DNA from 2 places in the Stutzerimonas sp. NM35 genome. Region 2 is predicted to be linked to the other one. Evidence: predicted binding sites of a transcription regulator. Region 2 holds the regulator's gene; the other holds the start of a gene.
The links. The regulator FliA, encoded in region 2, starts transcription of late flagellar genes. The targets are predictions, from matches to a motif close to CTAAAGTTTNNNNNNNNNNNGCCGNTAA.
Positions count from the first base shown of each region.

Region 1: a site for FliA is predicted at 3,808-3,835, ahead of ACYCFC_RS16455 (methyl-accepting chemotaxis protein). Genes of this name have one in related genera too.

Region 1 covers NZ_CM137728.1:3,564,664-3,575,299, forward strand. Annotated here, with positions in the region: gene ACYCFC_RS16420 (NADH-quinone oxidoreductase subunit K) at 1-147, opposite strand, end outside; gene ACYCFC_RS16425 (MnhB domain-containing protein) at 144-1,052, opposite strand; gene ACYCFC_RS16430 (cation:proton antiporter) at 1,045-1,335, opposite strand; gene ACYCFC_RS16435 (monovalent cation/H+ antiporter complex subunit F) at 1,328-1,579, opposite strand; gene ACYCFC_RS16440 (Na+/H+ antiporter subunit E) at 1,579-2,070, opposite strand; gene ACYCFC_RS16445 (DUF1028 domain-containing protein) at 2,263-2,937, opposite strand; gene ACYCFC_RS16450 (YehS family protein) at 3,161-3,619, opposite strand; gene ACYCFC_RS16455 (methyl-accepting chemotaxis protein) at 3,945-5,741, shown strand; gene ACYCFC_RS16460 (DUF5610 domain-containing protein) at 5,922-7,058, opposite strand; gene typA (translational GTPase TypA) at 7,282-9,093, opposite strand; gene thiI (tRNA uracil 4-sulfurtransferase ThiI) at 9,218-10,636, opposite strand, start outside.
Region 2 covers NZ_CM137728.1:554,523-565,158, forward strand. Annotated here, with positions in the region: gene flhA (flagellar biosynthesis protein FlhA) at 1-649, shown strand, start outside; gene flhF (flagellar biosynthesis protein FlhF) at 665-1,945, shown strand; gene fleN (flagellar synthesis regulator FleN) at 2,037-2,864, shown strand; gene fliA (RNA polymerase sigma factor FliA) at 2,882-3,607, shown strand; gene ACYCFC_RS02630 (chemotaxis response regulator CheY) at 3,874-4,248, shown strand; gene ACYCFC_RS02635 (protein phosphatase CheZ) at 4,269-5,063, shown strand; gene ACYCFC_RS02640 (chemotaxis protein CheA) at 5,075-7,249, shown strand; gene ACYCFC_RS02645 (protein-glutamate methylesterase/protein-glutamine glutaminase) at 7,298-8,398, shown strand; gene ACYCFC_RS02650 (flagellar motor protein) at 8,398-9,138, shown strand; gene motD (flagellar motor protein MotD) at 9,288-10,082, shown strand; gene ACYCFC_RS02660 (ParA family protein) at 10,195-10,636, shown strand, end outside.

The DNA of each region.
Region 1 (10,636 bases), 1.5 Mb from region 2:
CAGGGCAATCATCACCAGAAACACGCCGCTGCCCATCAGGTTGATGGCGATGATCCGCCGCAGCGCCTGACGCAGCGTCAGCAGCCCGTGCAGGCCGATCAGCCATAGCGCAAGACCGACAGCGATCCAGAACAGCATGGCGCTCATGGCTGCCGCTCCGGATCATCGCCGATCACCAGCAGGCTCAGGCTGGCCGCGATGGACAGCGTCGCCGCAGCCTCGATGAAGAGAATCAGCGGCTTGGCCCAGGCAGCCGGATAACGCAGCCAGCCGTCCCCGAACCAGGCGCACGACGCAGCCACGCCGATGAACAGCAGCAGACCCGCCAGCACCAGCAGCCGCAGCGGCCAGAAGCGCCAGCGCAGCGCCGGTAGCGCACCGGCCAGACGCAGCAGGACGATACCCGCCGCCAGCAGCGCGCCCGCCTGGAACGCCCCGCCCGGCGAAGCCGCGCCGCGCCAGAGCACATAGCCGCCGGCCAGCACCAGCAATGGCGCAAGCGTTCGGCTCCAGGCCCGCAGCAACGGCCAGGGTTCGCTCAGTTGCAACCGCACCGGCCCCAGCTGGCGCGCACCGAGCAACGCCAGCAGCAGCACCGCCAGCTCCAGCAGCGTGTCCCAGGCACGGAAATTGAGCAGTACCGCCGTCACCGGATGCTCGACGCCACTGTGCGCCAGCGCGGCATCGATCTGCCGCGGAACCCGCGACTCCAGCTCGCCAAGCGGTGCCAACGGCGGCAACAGCAGGAACAGTAACGGCAGCAGCACCAGCACGGCGGCCAATCGCCGGCGGCCTGGCAGACGTGGCTCGCGGCATTCCAGCGGCTGACGCGAAAGGGCGGCGAACAGCAGTACGCCAGTCAATCCTGCGCCGATAGCCGCCTCGGCCAGCGCCAGGTCGGCGGCACCCAGACGTGCCCAGACCAGCGCCAGCACCAGCCCAAAGGCGATGAACAGCAGCACCCCGGCATACAGCTGGCGCACATGCAGCGCGCCGCCGGCCAGGCCCAGCAGCAACAACCCGAGCACCGCATCGAGCAGCCAGTCAGTCATCGCCGCTCTCCTCGCACTGGCGCGCCAGCAGCTGGCAAGCGGTGGTGCCCGAAGCCAGCACCAGCAACCAGATCAGCAGCATCTGCGCCACTTCCAGCAGGCTGCCCGCGCGCAGTGCAAGCCCGGCGACTACCAGACCGAGGCCGAGGGTATCGGCCTTGGTCAGCGCGTGCAGGCGGCTCAGGGTGTCGGGAAAGCGCAGCAGCCCGATACTGCCGGCGGCAAAGAACAGCAGCCCGCCGGCCAGCAGCAGCCAGCTGAAAAGGGCGAGCAGCTCATTCATGGTGGCTGCGCCGCAGCAGTTGTACCAGTGCGACGCTGATCATCGCCGCCAGCAGGGCCAGCACCAGCGCCGCATCGCGCAGCGCCGGCGCGTCCTGCCACTGCGCCAGCACCAGCAGCAGCGCGGTGCCGGTAGTACCGAACAACTGCACCGCCAGCAGCCGACCGACCCACCCCGGCCCACGCAGCACCCGCCACAGGCCCATGATCAGGGTCAGCAACAGCAGCGCCGAAAACACGGCCATCAGCGCTTCCCACTCGCGCCAAGCAGCCGTTCGAGGCGCTGTTCGAGTTCAGCGATGGTAGCCCGCCAGGGCAAGCGCTCGTCCAGCACGTGGACCTGCATCCGCTCACCATCGATACGCGAGACCAGCGTCCCCGGCAACAGCCCGACCATGGCCGACAGCAACAGACGCATCCGCGGCGACTGGCTGGCAAGCGAATATTGATGCCATGCCGGTTGCAGCGGACATCGAGGATGCAGGGCACGCCACGCCACGTCCCAGCCACCCATGACCATCCTGCAGAGAAAGAACCGGAGAAAGCCTGGCAGAGCCGTCAGCGAGAGCCTCCAGGGCCTGATTCCCAACCACAACGAAAGCCCCACCGCCGACAAAATACTCGGCACCCCCAGCAGCCAGCCGCTGCTGCCGGTGAACAATGCCCAGAGCGCGCCGTAAAGCAACGCCCAGCCCAGTCCATCGGCCCAGCGGCAACGCAATCCGGTCTGGCCCATCACTGTTACTCCTTGGTGGCGAGTCGTTGTGTTGGACTGAGCGCAGCCACGACGTTCCTTGGCTTCCCCCCTCCGGCTTGTTTCAGCGCATTGCGGAAGCTCAGCACTATGAATATAGCGACTGTCGCATTCCGCTGACGGGAGCAAAAAGGATAAGCCGTTGAAGCCGTGCTGCATGCAGGGGAACATGGATCAGACCGAATCCTCTCCAGCGGCTCCGGCGGGGTTGTCGCGAGTCGGCATGCGCAGCATTTCGGGCAATACTTCGCGCTCGAACACCCCATGCAGCCGGCGTAGCTCGGCCACCGGGTCCGGGTGATGGTCAACGCGAATATCCCAGAGCGGATACGCTTCGCGATCGACCACATAGATGGTTGCCGAGGACTCACCATGGCGGTCGCCACCGCAGTCATCACCCGCGGAAAGCGCCTCCAGCAAACGCTCCACCAGTGGCAGGGAACCGGTGCGGTCGAGCGTATCGGCCACCACCTCGAGCACCTGCCTTCCGACCAGCCGATTGCCCTGTGCGGAAAAACCATCGCCGCCGATGGCGCCAGACCAGGGCAGGCATTGAGCCCCGGTCCAGCAATCGGTCCGTCCCCGGCTGTCGATCACGGCTACCTGCCGTTGTGACAGACAGGGGTCGGTACTCTTGAGATGCTCGATCACCTCAGCCGCTGAAAGGCCCTTCCGCAGAAAGTCCAGCCCGTCGATACCCAGATAGGGATTGATCCGCGCCTGGGTTGCCACGGCACCGACACCCGCCGCGGCATGGGCCAGCAATTTACCCACCGCGGGCATGGCGGTGGCGGCGGCGATACCGAACTGGCCGGTCCGTGGACATCTGGCAACTATCGAGAACGTCATGCGGCACCCTGTCCAATGCTTTCACCCGTTTGGCTGCAGCCGTGGCTGGATCGTTCCGCGCGCCTATTGCATTCACACTCGATCCCGCTCACCCAGGCGCCGCTAAACGATGCTTGCGCAACATGCGGCCAGGGCTGGAGTGCTCGGTACAGGGGCCATGCTGGCGATGAATGCCAGGGTGATGCGCCGACGCCATAAAGGCTTCGGCACCGGCACTGGCCGATTATCTGCAGCGCAGCGTCAGGCCCTTGAGGAAGTTGCGCAGCAACTGATCGCCGCATGCGCGGTAGTTGCTATGCCCGGCCTTGCGGAACAGCGCGCTGAGTTCCGGCTTGGATATCGGGAAATCGGCGGCCTTGAGAATCTCGTGCATATCCTCTTCCTTCAACTCGAAGGCCACGCGCAGCTTCTTCAGGATCAGATTGTTGGTAATGGGCAGCTCTATCGGCGGTGCAGGCCGGCTTTCGTCCCTGCCGCGCTTGTAGATCACCAGCCCATCGAGGAAGTACGCCATGATACGGTCGCCGCAGGGCTTGTAACCGACCTCGTCCTCCTTCTTCAGGTAGGCCAGCATTTCAGCTTCGGGAATTTCGCAGCCTGTGAGCTGGGCGATCTCGGCCATTTTCGCGTCGCTTGCGTTCAGGGTATAACGCAGGCTGCGCAGGACATCGTTGTTGAGCATGAATATTCCTTCCGGGCGATTGAACCAGGCAGGAACGCTGCCAACGGTTCAGCCATTCGATTCGTTGCGTCCGCCACAGTGGCTGACAGGTGGTTTTTCGACAGCCTCTCAGCGGCAACCGGAAGCCAGTTGGGCAAGTATATAGCGGCCACCCCCGTGTAAAGGTGCAGATCATTGGCGTCAAAATATTCATATTTGCGCCCGGGGTGCCGATATTGATCGAAGACATCGGAAAACATCTGCACGCCCCTATGCTGCATGCCGAATCCGCCGTGCACTCAGCGCTTCTGCAAACGCATAACAAGAACATGACGAGGAAATATCGATGGGCATCCTGAAGGAGTTGTACGAGTGGAGCGAGAAGACCTTCTGGAATTCTCTGAGCAAGAAGCTCGCGAGCTTTTTCCTGCTCTACGCGATCAACCTTGGCTACCTGTACATCTACCTTGAGCAGAAGCACTACATCGCCGCTGCGCTGGCCAGCGATGATGTCTCCGCTGAACTGGCGGCGCGCATCAACGCCTCGCTGGATGGCGGCCTCACGGCGGTCATCATCCTGAGCGTGCTGGGGCTGGTATGGCTCGTCGGGCAGACGCTCTACCTGCGCCACCTGATCCTCACGCCGGTCCGCTCGATGATCGCGGCCTTCAACGAAATCGGCGACGACGGTGGCGACTTCTCCCAGAACCTTCAACCTCGCTCCCACGATGAATTCCGTGAACTGGCCGAAAGCTACAACCGCTTCGCCGCGCAGATGCGCCAGGTCATCAGCGAAATCCGCAAGATGACCATCCCCATCGCCCGCGAGGCCCTGCTGGTCAAGACCCGCATCGCCGACACCGGCCAAAGCGCCCGCGAGCAGGTGAGCATGACCGAAACCGTATTCACCGCCAGTACCGAGGCCACCGCAGCGATCAGCGAAGTGTCGCGCAGCACCCAGATCATCTCCGACTCGACCAACGCCAACCTCGAAAACGCGCGGGTTTCGCTGGGCGAGATGCAGGACATTTCCCGCAAGATCAACCAGGTTGGCGACAAGGTGCAGACCTTCAACCAGACCGTCGAGGACCTGTCCCAGCGCTCGGCCAGCATCAACCAGATCGCCGCGCTGATCCGCGACGTGGCCGACCGGACCAACCTGCTGGCGCTCAACGCCGCCATCGAAGCCGCCCGCGCCGGAGAGGCCGGGCGCGGCTTCGCCGTGGTCGCCGATGAAGTCCGCACCCTGGCCGAACGTGTCAACAAGGCCTCGGTGGAAATCTCCGGCAACATCGACACCATGCTGAAACTGGTCAGCCACACCCGCGAAGCGAACGACGAAATCAACGCCGATGTGCAACAGACCCGTGACGTGGTCAGCCGCTCGGCGCAGCAGTTCGAAGAGATGGTCGCAGACTTCGAACAGACCGGCGTACAGCTGCTGCATATCGCCAGCTCCATGGAAGAGCTTTCCGCCTCCAACGTTCAGGTGCACGAGAACGTCACCCACATCCACCAGCTTTCAGCGGACGTGGCCAGCCACATGAGCGACTCCGAGACACGCACCGGGGAGCTGGCTCAGGACACCGAAGCCGTTCAGGAACTGGTCTCGCGCTTCAAGATCGGCATCGGCGTATTCGATCTGGTCGTGGCCAGGACCCGCGAACTGCGCGATGCCCTGCAGGCGGAGCTGATCGAGATGAGCCGCGAAGGCATCGACGTCTTCGACCGCAACTACCAGCCGCTCGGCAACAGCGTACCGCCCAAGTACAAGCTGGCCTGGAGCGAAGCCTTCACCCAGCGCTGCCAGAAACACCTGGAAGCCGGCCTGGCCGCCACACCCGGCTGCAACTATGCGGTCGGGGTCAACGTCGATGGCTACCTGTCGGCGCACAACCTGAAATTCTCCAAACCCCTGACCGGCGACCAGGCCACCGACTTGGTCGGCAACCGCTGCAACCGCAAATTCGAAAACCCCGGCGAACTGCGCGCCGCGAAGAACACCACGGCCCTGCTGGTACGCACCTATATCCGCGACACCGGCGAGCTGCTCTGCGACCTTGCCATGCCCATCTACATCAACGGCCGCCACTGGGGTAACGCCCGCGTCGGCTGCGCGATCGATGCGCTGCTCAATGACTGAAAAACCGTGCCGTATCCTGCCGGCATCTCTGTATGGCCGGCATGAATGTCAGCGCCCCCAAAACATTCCTGTCGGCACGGCCATCAGACTCTCATCGAAGCACACGACCTGCTCGCCGTTTATCAGCACCGCAGGGAGTCGCTCAGGGCATCCAGCGGCGCGGCTTGCCATCGAGCATGATCAGCTCGCGGCAGCGCCCTTTCCGGCCTGACCATCAAGCAGCGCCTGCAGGCCATCGAGCAGGCTGCGGTTGAGGCTTTCGGCCTTTTCCAGGCGGGGAAGGTCGAATCGCTCGTTGAGCGAGAAGCCACCCTTGAGCAGGTCCTTGAGCAGGCCACCGGCGTCTTGCGTCAGGCCGCTGGCACTGCGCAATGCATCGAGCAGGCCCTGCGCATACGCCTGCAGGTCGGTGTTGACCGCACTGGCGCCCTGCCCGGCCACGGCGCCGTAGGCATCGGTGGCCTGGCGCACGCTGGTCTGGGTCAGGTGCAGTGACATCGACGCCAGTTGCTCACTGTCCATGTCCAGCGCCATGGCGCGATCGAAAGCGCCGGCCAGGTCGCCCACATAGAATTTCTCGGACAGCTCCTGTACCTGGCTGAAGAGTTTCTCCAGCGCCTTGATCTCGCCATCGTCCAGCTCGCCTTCGACACTGACCTGCCAACCGCCGATCTGCAGGCTGCCGGACTGACTGCTCGCCACCACAGCCGTAGAGCCGCCATTGCCAGCCACAGCGAAACCCTTCTGCGTCCAACTGGCCGAAGCCTGCGCCACGGAGATGCGCAGACGGTCACCGTCGCGGGTGGTGACGGACAGCTCGAAGGTTTCCGCCAGGGCGCTGAAGCGCTCGCTATAGCCGCTCAACGCAACCTTGTCCGCCATTGCCGGCGCGCTGCCGAAACGCTTGTCGAGGCCACTCAGGCCATCCTGAATGCGCGCGTAGGTGTCATCGATATCGCTGGCGACCTGGCCACCCAGCACCCCCATGCCATCGAGAATCTTGCGGGCCTCGGCGAAGCCCTTCTCCACGCCATCGCGGGCCTGGCCAAGCAGCTTGTTCAGCCTGGCCGGATCGGCACCGGCAGCCGCTTCTTGCTGCAGGCGTTGCTCGATGAAACCCAGCACTCGCTCAGCGACCTTCTCGGGCGTGAAATCATCGCGCTTGCCGTTGAGCGCCCCCGGCTGCAGCCCCAGCTTTTCAGTGAGCCGATTGGCCAGAGTGGCCTGGGCATCGGCGACATCGTTACGCGCTGTGGCGGGCTGGCCGGCTTGCGCGGCACGGGAAGTGGAAGAGTTGAGCGAGGCCAGAGGATTCATGGCTAAGGGACCCAGGCAGGTTATCTGCTGAGGTTAGCGGCAACGACGGGGCACACTTTAGCCTTATCGATTGACGGCCCCTTGCCTGTCCCAACCCAAGCCCCGGTAAGACAAGGCAGCAGATAGCGGGATGCAAGACTGACGAATGCGGGACACCCGCATCACCTGAACGAAAAAGCCCCCGCCAGCTCACGCTGACGGGGGCTTTCAGCTACCGCTGAACTCAGTTCTTGGCGGCGCGCTTGCGCTGGTTCTCGTCGAGAATCTTCTTGCGTAGGCGGATCGACTTGGGCGTCACTTCGACCAGTTCGTCGTCGTCGATGAACTCCAGAGCCTGTTCAAGGGTGAACTTAATCGGCGGCACCAGGGCGATGACTTCATCCTTGCCGGAGGCGCGCATGTTGTCGAGTTTCTTGCCCTTGGTGGGGTTGATCACCAGGTCGTTATCGCGGCTGTGGATGCCGGCCAGCTGGCCTTCGTAGATTTCCTGGCCGGGTTCGAGGAACAGCTTGCCACGGCTCTGCAGGGTTTCCAGCGAGTAGGTCAGCGCCTTGCCGGTGGCCATGGAGACCAGTACGCCGTTCTGCCGGTTGGTGACTTCACCGCCCTTGATCGGCCCGTAGTGGCTGAAGGTAGAGGTGAGGATGCCGGTGCCCGAGGTCATGGTCAGGAAGTTGTTGCGGAAGCCGATCAGGCCACGCGCCGGAATGGTGTATTCCAGACGGATGCGGCCCTTGCCGTCCGGCGCCATGTTGGTCAGATCGCCCTTGCGCAGGCCCATCTGTTCCATCAGCGCGCCCTGATGCTGCTCTTCGATGTCGATGATGACGTTTTCGTAGGGCTCCTGCTTCTCGCCGTCGACTTCCTTGATCACCACTTCCGGACGGCCCACGGCCAGCTCGAAGCCTTCACGGCGCATGGTTTCGATCAGTACCGACAGGTGCAGCTCGCCACGGCCGGAGACCTTGAACTTGTCCGCCGAGTCGCCTTCCTCGACGCGCAGGGCGACGTTGTGCAGCAGCTCCTTCTCCAGACGCTCCTTGATGTTGCGGCTGGTGACGAACTTGCCTTCCTTGCCGCAGAACGGCGAATCGTTGACCTGGAAGGTCATGGATACGGTCGGCTCGTCGACGGTCAGCGGCGGCAGCGCCTCGACGTTGTTCATGTCGCAGAGGGTGTCGGAGATGAACAGCTCGTCCATGCCGCTGACGCAGACGATATCGCCGGCCTGGGCTTCGGCGACTTCGACACGCTGCAGGCCGGAGTGGCCCATGATCTTCAGGATGCGGCCCTGGCGCTTCTTGCCGTCGGCGCCGATGGCGATCACCGGGGTGTTGGTCTTAACCTTGCCGCGAGCGATACGGCCCACGCCGATCACGCCGAGGAAGCTGTTGTAGTCCAGCTGGGAGATCTGCATCTGGAACGGACCTTCGGGATCGACGTTCGGAGCCGGGACGTGATCGACGATGGCCTGGAACAGGGCGTCCATGTTGTCGGCCAGGTTCTCATGATCGAGACCGGAAAGGCCGTTCAGGGCGCTGGCGTAGACGATCGGGAAGTCCAGCTGCTGTTCGGTGGCGCCGAGGTTGTCGAACAGGTCGAAGATCTGGTCGACGACCCAGTCCGGGCGCGCGCCGGGACGGTCGATCTTGTTGACCACGACGATGGGGTTCAGACCGGCCTGGAAGGCCTTCTGGGTCACGAAGCGGGTCTGCGGCATCGGGCCGTCGATGGAATCGACTACCAGCAGTACGCAATCGACCATGCTCATGACGCGCTCGACTTCACCGCCGAAGTCGGCGTGGCCGGGGGTATCGACGATGTTGATGTCGTAGTCTTTCCACTTCAGCGCGGTGTTCTTGGCCAGGATGGTGATGCCACGCTCCTTCTCCTGGTCGTTGCTGTCCATCACACGCTCGTTTTCCAGCTCCTTGCGGTCCAGGGTGCCGGACAGGCGCAGGAGTTTGTCGACGAGGGTGGTCTTGCCGTGGTCGACGTGGGCGATGATGGCGATATTGCGGAGATTCTCGATCACTGTTTGTTTACCTGAGTAAGAGACTGGAAGCCTTGAAAGCCGAAAGCGAATAGGAAAGGACGCACATCCCGGTCGGGAGGCTGCTTGCGTCGGATGACCACGCGGTTGTTGGACCAGTCGCTCATTACGTCCGGCTTCCAGCTTCCAGCGTCCCGCGCGCGGGCCGATAGACCCGCACATTCTGATGCCCCTCGCAGAGCAGATGATGAGCATGCAGGCGGCTCATGACACCTTTGTCGCAATACAGCAGGTACTGGCGGTTCCCGTCCAGTTCCTTGAAGCGATTGTTGACGGCGTAGAACGGCAGTGTCTGCACTTCGATGCCGGCCAGTTGCAGAGGTTCGTCCTCGGCCTCGTCAGGATGACGAATGTCGAGAATGACCTGATTGGCTGTCGGCTCCGACACGTGCTCGACCTGGATATCCTCGCCCAGCTCGTCGATCACCTGGTCGATGGCCACCTGGCGGGCATTTTCCAGGGCGCGCTCGAGCACCCTCATGTCGAACTGTTTTTCTTCGTGTTCGATACGGTAGCGCTTGGCCCTGGTGGTCGGGTTCTTGGAGATCACGCCGCAATACTCGGGCATGTTCTTGGCGAACTCGGCGGTGCCGATCTCGAACGCGGTGTTGATGATGTCCTGCTTGTGGGCGGCGATCAGCGGGCGCAGCACCAGCATGTCGGTAGCCGAATCGATCACTGCGAGGTTGGGCAGCGTCTGGCTGGATACCTGCGAAATCGCCTCGCCGGTGACCAGGGCATCGATGCGCAGGCGCTCGGCGATCTGCGTCGAGGCGCGCAGCATCATGCGCTTGAGCACCACGCCCATCTGGCTGTTGTCGACCTTTTCGAGAATCTCGCCGACCACTTCCTCGAACGGCACGCTGATGAATAGTACGCGGTGCGAACTGCCGTATTTCTTCCATAGATAGTGGGCGACTTCCATCACGCCCAGCTCGTGGGCACGACCACCGAGGTTGAAGAAGCAGAAATGCGTCATCAGCCCGCGGCGCATCATCTGGTAGGCGGCCACGGTGGAGTCGAAACCGCCGGACATCAAGACCAGGGTCTGCTCCAGCGCGCCCAGCGGATAGCCGCCGATGCCGTCGTGCTGGGCATGCACGACGAACAGGCGCTGATCGCGAATTTCCATGCGCACTTCGATCTCGGGCGCCTTCAGGGAAATCCCCGCCGCGCCGCACTCTTCGCGCAGACGGCTGCCGACGTGGCGCTCGACATCCATCGAGCTGAACGCATGCTTGCCGGCACGCTTGCAGCGCACCGCGAAGATCTTGCCCGGCAGACGGTCGGCGAAGTGCGCGTGGCACTTCTCGAAGACGTCATCCAGATCGCCCAGCGGGTATTCATGAACTTCCAGGCAATGGCCGATGCCCGGCGTGCAGCGCAGGCGCTCGATCATCTCGCGCAGCACTTTCGCATCGCTGAGCGCGGTTTCCACCTCGATGTTGTCCCACACCCCTTCCACCCGCAGGTCGGGATCGAGTTCGCGCAGCACGGTGCGGATGTTCTTCGCCAGCTGGCGAAT
Region 2 (10,636 bases):
CAGCACCGTGATCGCGACTCACCTCAATCAGGTCCTGCACAAGCATGCCCATGAGCTGTTGGGGCACGAGGAAGTCCAGCAACTGATGCAGTTGCTGGCCAAGAGTTCGCCCAAGCTGGCCGAGGAGCTGGTGCCGGGGATGATTTCCCTCTCGACGCTGCTCAAGGTGCTGCAGGCGTTGCTGCAGGAGCAGGTGCCGGTGCGTGATATCCGCACCATCGCCGAGGCCATCGCCAATGTCGCGGCCAAGAGTCAAGATCCCGCCGCGATGGTGGCGGCGGTGCGGGTCGCGCTTTCCCGTGCAATCGTGCAAAACGTTGTGGGACTAGAGCCGCAGCTGCCTGTGATTACTCTGGAACCCAGATTGGAACAGATATTGCTCAACAGTCTGCAGAAGGCTGGCCAGGGGGCCGACGATGGTATTCTCCTGGAGCCGGGAATGGCCGAAAAGTTGCAACGGTCACTGGTAGATGCCGCACAGCGTCAAGAAATGTTGGGCAAACCGGCGATTCTGCTGGTAGCTGGCCCGGTTCGCGCGATGCTGTCGCGATTCGCCCGCCTGTCGGTCCCCAGCATTCATGTCCTGGCCTACCAGGAAATACCGGATAACAAGCAGGTCACCATCGTTGCGACGGTGGGTCAGAATTAACCGAGGGTACAGGCCATGCAGGTCAAACGTTTCTTCGCAGCCGACATGCGCATCGCCATGAAGATGATTCGTGACGAGCTGGGCGCCGATGCCGTGATTACGGGCAATCGCCGTGTCGCCGGCGGCGTCGAGCTGACCGCTGTGCTCGATTACCCGATGGAACCGGTCGTCTCGAAGCAACCGAATGCGGCGCTCGAGGCCGAACTGCGCAAGACCCAGGCGCGAATCGCCAGCGCCCACGCCGAGCTGAGTGCGCCGTCACGCGCGCAGGCCGGCAAGGACCGTCAACTGCTTGACGATAAGCCGGCTGCGGTCGCCCAGGCGACACCTTCCGCACCGACGGCTTCGCTCGATTCCCGTGCGGTCGAGGCCATGCACAGTGAGTTGCAAGGCCTGCGCGAGTTGATCGAAGTGCAGCTGGGCTCCATTGCCTGGGGCCAGGAGCAAAGCCGCCGCCCGCAGCAGGCTGGCCTCTGGCGCCGTCTGCAGCGTATCGGCCTGCCGGCTGATCTGTCGCGCAGCCTGCTGGAGAAGGTGTCCACCGTGGCCGAGCCGCGTCAGGCATGGCGCATGCTGCTGGCGCATCTGGCGCAATCGATCAAGGTCAGCAAGGTCGAGCCGCTGGAAGAGGGCGGCGTCATCGCTCTGGTCGGCCCGGCCGGTGCCGGCAAGACCACCACGCTGGCCAAGCTGGCGGCGCGCTACGTGCTCAAGTACGGGCCGCAGAGTATCGCCCTGGCGAGCATGGACAACTACCGTATCGGCGCTCAGGAGCAACTGAGAACGCTGGGTCGTATCCTCGATGTGCCAGTCGTTCAGATCGACCCTGCCCAGCCGCTGGGCAAGACGCTGCAGCCCCTGGCGCGCAAACGCCTGATTCTCGTCGATACCGCCGGGCTTCCGGCAGGTGATGCGATGATGCGCATGCAGCTCGAAACCCTGGCCGATCGTGGCATCAAATCGAAAAACTACCTGGTGCTGGCGGCAACCAGCCAGAGCCAGGTATTGAAGGCAGCCTGGCACAACTATCGCCGTTGCGGGCTGGCGGGCTGCATCCTGACTAAGCTGGATGAGGCCGGTAGCCTGGGTGACGTGCTTGGGCTAACGATTAGCCAGCATCTGCCGATAGCCTATCTGGCCGATGGACCGCGCATCCCTGATGACCTGCAGTTGCCTCGCAGTCATCAATTGGTCAGTCGGGCGGTAAGCCTGCAATTGGACGAGTCTCCCAGCGAGGAGACCATGGCAGACATGTTTACCGGGTTGTACAACGGATCATCACGGAAGGTCGGATGAAGGCTTGGTCCCGTGATACAGACAATGAAGACGCGTTCCGGCTGAACGCATCGATGGCCCTGTGGCCCCAGCAAGATATAGGCGTGTGAAAATGGGTACTCATCCCGTACAGGTGATTGCAGTGACTGGCGGCAAGGGTGGCGTCGGCAAGACCAACGTGTCGGTCAATCTGGCGCTGGCGTTGGCCGATCTCGGTCGCAGGGTGGTGCTGCTCGACGCCGACCTTGGCCTGGCCAACGTCGATGTGCTGCTGGGTTTGACCACCAAGCGTACCCTGGCCGATGTCATCGCCGGCGAATGTGATCTGCGCGATGTGCTGATCCAGGGGCCGGGCGGCATACGCATCGTGCCCGCGGCTTCCGGGACCCAGAGCATGGTGCAGCTGTCCAGTCTGCAGCACTCTGGGCTGATCCAGGCATTCAGCGACATTGGCGATGATATCGACGTGCTGATCATCGACACCGCCGCCGGTATCGGTGATGGTGTGGTGAGTTTCGTCCGCGCCGCACAGGAAGTCCTGCTGGTGGTGACGGACGAGCCGACGTCGATTACCGACGCCTATGCCCTGATCAAGTTGCTCAACCGTGACTACGGCATCAGCCGTTTCCGCGTGCTGGCCAACATGGCACACGCACCGCAGGAAGGGCGCAATCTGTTCGCCAAACTGGCCAAGGTGACCGAGCGCTTCCTCGATGTGGCGCTACAGTATGTGGGGGCGGTGCCCTACGACGAATCTGTGCGCAAGGCCGTACAGAAGCAGCGTGCCGTCTATGAGGCGTACCCGCGCGCCAAGTCTTCGCTGGCGTTCAAGGCCATCGCACAGAAAGTGGATACCTGGCCGCTGCCGGCAACTCCGCGCGGCCATCTGGAGTTCTTTGTGGAGCGCCTTGTCAGGCCCGCCGCAGACACTCACGAATGACACCGGCTGGATTGGGTATGTATTACAGCAAGGCTCAGGCAAAAGACTCGCAATACCAGCTCATCGACCAGTACGCGCCGTTGGTCAAGCGCATCGCCTATCACCTGTTGGCGCGCTTGCCGGCGAGCGTGCAGGTGGATGATCTGCTGCAGGCCGGCATGATCGGGCTGCTCGAGGCATCGAAGAAATACGATTCGGGAAAAGGCGCGAGCTTCGAAACCTATGCCGGTATTCGCATTCGCGGGGCCATGCTCGATGAGGTACGCAAGGGCGACTGGGCGCCGCGCTCGGTGCACCGCAACTCGCGCATGGTCAGCGAGGCGATTCGGGCCATCGAGGCGAAAACCGGTCGCGACGCTAAAGATCACGAGGTTGCAGCCGAACTTGAATTGAGTCTGGATGAGTACTACGGCATTCTGGGTGACACTCTGGGCAGCCGCCTGTTCAGTTTTGATGATCTGCTTCAGGAAGGCGAGCACGGAGAGTTCGGTGAAGATGCCGCCAGCGCGCATCCCGAGCCGTTTCGTGATCTCGAAGACGAGCGTTTTCAGCAGGCGCTGGCCGAGGCCATCAGCAACCTGCCGGAACGTGAAAAGCTGGTGCTTTCGCTGTACTACGACGAAGAGTTGAACTTGAAGGAGATCGGCCAGGTTCTGGGGGTCAGCGAGTCGCGGGTGAGTCAGTTGCACAGTCAATGCGCGGCACGTTTGCGTGCCCGCCTCGGTGAGTGGCGCGCGCGCTGACGCCGGTTTGCAAAAAGCATTCGAGGCCGCTTTCTACAGGGCGCCTCTAGAAACGTAGGCGAGGCAGTCAGCGCAAGGCAAAAACAGGCGAAAAAGCGCAGTTTACGAGTTGTAAATGAGCATTTTGAGCCTGTTTTTAACGCAGCGATGACAACGCAGGTAGTTTTTAGAGGTGCCCTACAGGCTTTATCGATGAAGCCCGCAGAAAAGCCGTGAGCAGGGCTTTGGGGATTTCGGGATTTACGGAGGTGTACTTGGACAAGAACATGAAAATCCTCATCGTTGACGACTTCTCGACGATGAGACGGATCATCAAGAACCTCTTGCGCGATCTGGGTTTCACCAATACCGCCGAAGCGGACGACGGCACCACCGCGTTGCCCATGCTCAAGAGTGGCAGTTTCGACTTCCTCGTGACTGACTGGAACATGCCCGGCATGAGCGGCATCGACCTGTTGCGTCATGTGCGCGCCGATGAGCGCCTCAAGCACCTGCCGGTCCTGATGGTCACCGCTGAAGCCAAGCGCGACCAGATCATCGAAGCCGCACAGGCCGGTGTTAACGGCTACGTGGTCAAGCCATTCACGGCCCAGGTGCTCAAGGAAAAGATCGAGAAGATCTTCGAGCGCGTCAACGGCTGAAGTAGCGCCGCGAGGGTACTATGACGCAAGCAGAACAAAGTCTTGTGGAGTTTGAAGCGACTCTGCGAGCCCGTGCGCCTCAGCTGCTCGAAAGTCTGCAGCAAGGCCGCCTGGATGATACTGCGCAGATGCTCAATGAGCTTAATCAGATTCGCAACAACAGCCTCTATCATGAGGTCGGCAAGCTCACGCGCGAACTGCACAACGCCATCGTCAAGCTCGAGATGGATACCAGCGCCACGGGCGGCGATCCATCGCCGATCACCGATGCGACCGATCGCCTTTCCTATGTGGTGACGATGACCGAAAAGGCGGCCAATCGCACCATGGATCTGGTGGAAGAGTCGACGCCACTGGTGAACTACGTCAGCTACGAAGCCCAGAGCCTGACGGCTGACTGGCAGCGCTTCATGCGCCGGGACATGAATGCTGAAGAGTTCAGGGATCTTGTCCGCCGGGTCGATTCGTTTCTTCAGCGCTCCATGAACGATGGCAGTCAGCTCTCGCAGAATCTCAGCGAAATCATGCTGGCTCAGGACTTTCAGGATCTGACCGGGCAGGTGATCAAGCGGGTCACCCGACTGGTCAGCGAGCTCGAAAGCAACCTGCTCAATCTTGTGCTGATGGCCGGTCAGGTCGATCGCATGGCGGGTATCCGGCACGACTGCGAGTCGATACGCCTGGAGCAGGAAAGACAAAAACGAGAAAAAGAATCTTCCAATGGTGAAGGTCCGCAGATGCATGCCGATATACGAGAGGATGTCGTGTCCGGTCAGGATGATGTCGACGACCTGCTTTCGAGCCTGGGCTTTTAGGGGATGTGAATATGAGCTTCGACGCCGATGAGGAGATTCTCCAGGACTTCCTGGTAGAGGCCGGCGAGATTCTCGAACTATTGTCAGAGCAGTTGGTGGAGCTGGAAAGCAGCCCCGACGATACCGCCTTGCTCAATGCGATTTTTCGCGGTTTTCACACGGTAAAAGGCGGTGCCGGCTTTCTCCAGCTGCATGAGCTGGTCGAGTGCTGCCATATCGCCGAAAACGTTTTCGACATCCTGCGCAAGGGTGAGCGTCGCGTTGAACCGGAACTGATGGATGTCGTGCTGCAGGCACTGGACGCCGTCAATGCCATGTTCAATCAGGTGCGTGAACGCACTGAAGTGACCCCGGCTACACCTGAACTGCTGGCCGCATTGGCGCGCCTGGCCGAGCCGGCCAGCATGGATGCCCCGGCTGCCGAGCCTGTCGCTGTTGCGCCAGAGCCTGAAGCCGCGACTGCGGATAACGAGTTCGAGCAGTTGCTCGGTGCGCTGGACGATGCGGCGGGCAACGCCTCTGCTGCCGTCGCTGACGATGAGATTACTGACGCTGAATTCGAATCGCTGCTCGATCAGCTGCATGGCCAGGGACAGTTCAAGATCGATTCCGGCGCCGCACAGATTGCTTCTGCGCCCAGGGCTAGCGAGGCGCCTGTCAGCGATGAGATCACCGACGATGAGTTCGAGGCGCTGCTCGATCAGTTGCACGGAAAGGGACAGTTCGCCGAAGTACCTGCCGCCGCTGAGCCGCAGCAGGCAAGCGCCGATACCACGACTGTTTCCGCTTCTGCTCCCGCTGCAGGCGGCGATCACATCACCGATGATGAATTCGAGGCCTTGCTCGATCAGTTGCATGGCAAAGGCAAGTTCGAAGCGGAAGTGGTCGCACCAGCATCTGCGCCCGCTTCAGCCAAGCCGGGCGCCGCGCCGAAAGCTGCTGCAGCGAAACCCGTAGCCGCACCCGCCAAGGCTGCCGCCGCGCCTGCCAGGGCCGCGGCGGAAAAACCGGCCAGTGAAGCCGAAACCACGGTACGCGTCGATACGGCGCGGCTCGACGAGATCATGAACATGGTCGGCGAGCTGGTGCTGGTGCGTAACCGGTTGGTGCGGCTGGGTGCCGACAGCGGCGACGAGGCCATGTCCAAGGCAGTGTCCAATCTCGACGTGGTCACTGGCGACCTGCAAAGCGCGGTGATGAAAACGCGCATGCAGCCGATCAAGAAGGCCTTCGGTCGGTTCCCGCGTCTGATCCGGGACATGGCGCGCAACCTGAAGAAAGAAATCAATCTTGAGCTGATCGGTGAGGAAACCGATCTGGACAAGAACCTCGTCGAGGCTCTGGCCGATCCGCTGGTGCACTTGGTGCGTAACGCGGTCGATCATGGCATCGAGATGCCGGATGAGCGCGAAGCCGCAGGCAAGCCGCGCACCGGCAAGGTGGTGTTGTCCGCCGAGCAGGAGGGTGATCACATCCTGCTGATCATCAGTGACGACGGCAAAGGCATGGATGCCAACATCCTGCGTGCCAAGGCTATCGAGAAGGGCATGCTGGACAAGGATGCAGCCGAGCGACTGAGTGATCTGGAGTGCTACAACCTGATCTTCGCGGCGGGTTTCTCGACCAAGACGGAGATCTCCGACGTCTCCGGTCGTGGCGTCGGCATGGATGTGGTCAAGACCAAGATTTCCCAGCTCAACGGTACGGTCAATGTCTTCTCCGCCAAGGGCCAGGGCTCGCGCGTGGTGATCAAAGTGCCGCTGACATTGGCGATCATGCCGACCCTGATGGTGATGCTGGGCAACCAGGCATTCGCTTTTCCGCTGGTCAACGTCAACGAGATTTTCCATCTCGATCTGTCCCGCACCAATGTCGTCGATGGTCAGGAAGTGGTGATCGTGCGTGACAAGGCGCTGCCGCTATTCTATCTCAAGCGCTGGCTGGTGAAGGACGCGCAGCAGGAGGAGCAGCGCGAAGGTCATGTGGTGATCCTGAGTGTCGGTAACCAGAGCATCGGCTTCGTCGTCGATCAGCTGGTGGGCCAGGAAGAGGTGGTGATCAAGCCGCTGGGCAAGATGCTGCAAGGCACACCAGGCATGTCCGGTGCGACCATCACGGGCGACGGTCGGATAGCTCTGATCCTCGATGTGCCGAGCATGCTCAAGCGTTACGCACGCAGGATCTGATCAGTTGGACAGCGCTCCCTGGGGGAGCGCTGTCGCTAGGAGTGTTTTATGGCAGTCAAGGTCCTGGTAGTGGACGATTCCGGCTTCTTTCGGCGCCGTGTATCGGAAATCCTCTCTTCAGACCCGAATATCCAGGTGATCGGCACCGCCACCAACGGACGAGAGGCGATTGACCAGACGCTGGCGCTCAAGCCCGACGTCATCACCATGGATTATGAAATGCCGACAATGGATGGCATTTCCGCGGTGCGGCAGATCATGCAGCGTTGTCCGACGCCGGTACTGATGTTCTCCTCGCTGACTCATGAAGGCGCGCGCGTCACGCTGGATGCGCTGGATGCCGGGGCGGTGGATTTCCTGCCGAAGAATTTCGAGGATATTTCGCGCAACCCGGACAAGGTCAAGCAGCTGCTCTGCGAGAAAGTGCACACCATCTCGCGCAGCAATCGGCATTACGTCAGTCCTCGCACGCCGTCGGCGGCTCCGGTTGGCCGCACGGCGGCAGCGCCGGCAGTGCCCGCTTTCACCGCGCCGCGCAGTACGCCAGCACCGGCGCCGAGCCCGGTTTCGCCGGCGCCACGGCGCAAGGCCTACCGGCTGGTCGCCATCGGCACGTCCACAGGTGGTCCCGTGGCGCTGCAGCGGGTGCTGACCCAGCTTCCGGCCGGCTTCCCGGCGCCCATCGTGCTGATCCAGCACATGCCCGCCGCGTTCACCAAGGCCTTCGCCGAACGTCTGGACAAGCTCTGCAACATCCGTGTCAAGGAAGCCGAAGATGGCGATCTGCTGCGTCCCGGCCTGGCGTTGCTGGCGCCCGGTGGCAAGCAGATGATGGTCGACGGGCGCGGCGCGGTACGCATTCTGCCCGGTGACGAGCGGCTCAACTATCGCCCCTGTGTCGACGTGACTTTCGGCTCTGCCGCCAAGGCGTTCAATGACAAGGTTCTGGCGGTGGTCCTCACCGGCATGGGCGCCGATGGTCGTGAGGGCGCACGCATGCTCAAGCAATGCGGCAGCCAGGTCTGGACCCAGGACGAGGCCAGCTGCGTGATCTATGGCATGCCCATGGCCGTGGCCAAGGCGAACCTCAGCGACGCCGTCTACGCGCTCGATGACATCGGTCGGCACCTGAGCGAGGCCTGCATCTGATGGATGTGCTCAGCCTTATCGGGCTGGTTCTTGCGTTCGTCGCCATCGTCGGGGGAAATTTTCTCGAGGGTGGGCATATTTCCGCGCTGCTCAATGGGCCGGCGGCGCTGATCGTACTGGGTGGAACCCTCGGGGCGGTACTGTTGCAGACGCCCATGGCGGTCTTCATGCGGGCGATGTCGATCATCGGCTGGATCTTCTTTCCGCCTCGCGTCGACATGCTGAAGGGCATCAGCCTGGTCACCGGCTGGAGCACGACCGCCCGCAAGGAAGGCCTGCTGGGCCTTGAGCCGGTTGCCGAAACCGAGCCTGATCCCTATGCCCGCAAGGGTTTGCAGCTGTTGGTCGATGGCGCCGAGCCCGAGGTGATCCGCAGCATCCTCGAAGTGGACATGTATACCCAGGAAACCCGCGATATCCGTGCGGCGAAGGTGTTCGAGAGCATGGGCGGCTATTCACCCACCATCGGCATCATCGGCGCCGTCATGGGGCTGATTCATGTGATGGGCAATCTTGCCGATCCCAGCCAGCTGGGTAGCGGCATTGCGGTGGCATTCGTGGCGACCATCTACGGTGTGGGCTTTGCCAACCTGCTGGTGCTGCCGATTGGCTACAAGCTCAAGAGCATCGTGCAGAAACAGACCACCTACCGTGAATTGCTGCTCGAAGGAGTCCTGTCGATTGCCGAGGGCGAAAACCCCCGCTCGATAGAAATGAAACTGCAGGGCTTCATCGATTGAACGGTTCAGGGCCGGCGGCGTGGACAGGGGGAACACAGATGGCGACCGCTGAAAGCACATCGACCATGGAGCCTGGGGCTGGTTTCCTGTACGTGCGCCTGCTCGATGTTGCGCCTGTTTCCCTGATCGCATCGTCAGGGTCCTGAACGATGGCTCGCCGCAGATTCCAGGAAGAACCGGACAACCACGAGCGCTGGCTGGTTTCCTACGCGGACTTCATCACGCTGCTGTTCGCCTTCTTCGTGGTCATGTATTCGATTTCCTCGCTCAACGAGGGCAAGTACAAGATTCTTTCCGATTCGCTTGTCGGCGTCTTCAATCAGCCGGACCGAGCCCTCAAACCGATACCCATCGGTGAAGAGCGGCCTCGTACCACTCAGCCAAATCCTTCCCAGACCGATGAGCCGTCGCAGCCCATCGATCCGCTGGAAAGCATCATGCGCAGCATGCGCGAAGCGTTTGCCGATCTCATCGGCTCGAACCAGCTGACCCTGCGCGGTAACGAGCTGTGGGTCGAGATCGAGCTGAATTCGAGCCTGCTGTTTCCCAGCGGCGACGCCTTGCCCAACGATCATGCCTTCGAGCTGGTGGAAAAGGTTGCCAGGATTCTGGCGCCTTTCGACAATCCGATTCGGGTCGAAGGCTTTACCGACAATCTGCCGATCAGTACGGACAAGTACCCGACCAACTGGGAATTGTCCGCTGCCCGCGCCGGCAGTGTGGTACGGATGCTGGCGGCTGACGGGGTGGCGCCGTCACGGCTGGCGGCGGTGGGCTACGGCGAGTTCCAGCCGATAGCGGACAACGCAACCCTGGAGGGCAGGGCGCGCAATCGGCGGGTGGTGCTGGTCATTTCACGCAATCTCGATGTGCGACGCGGCGAAAGCGGCTCTCACGGCGGGGCCGCGCGTCCTGCCGAAGCAGGTCGGCAGCCTGGCACATAAAGTGCTTTTGCTTCGAGTCAAACAGAGGCAGGGGGAGATGTCGTCAAATCTTCGTCGCCCATGTCGTCGTGGCATATTCACGCTCTGATTCGAGCCGGATGGAAAGAGAGTTATGAGAGTCTGGGCTGTCGCCAACCAAAAAGGCGGAGTGGGTAAGACCACCACCTCCATCGCCCTTGCCGGATTGCTGGCCGATTCCGGCAAGCGTGTCGTGGTGCTGGATCTCGATCCCCATGGTTCGATGACCAGCTATTTCGGCCATGATCCCGACAATCTCGATCACAGCGTGTTCGACCTGTTTCAGCACCAGGGCACGGTGCCCGAAGGGCTGCCCTGGCAATTGCTGCTGCCGACCAGTCACGAGCGGATTTCGCTGCTGCCGTCCAGCACCGTACTGGCCACCCTGGAGCGCCAGGCGCCGGGGCAGAGCGGTCTGGGGCTGGTCATTGCCAAGAGCCTTTCGCAGCTCTGGCAGGATTTCGATTACGCCATCATCGACAGTCCGCCATTGCTCGGCGTCCTGATGGTCAACGCGCTGGCCGCCAGCCAGCAGC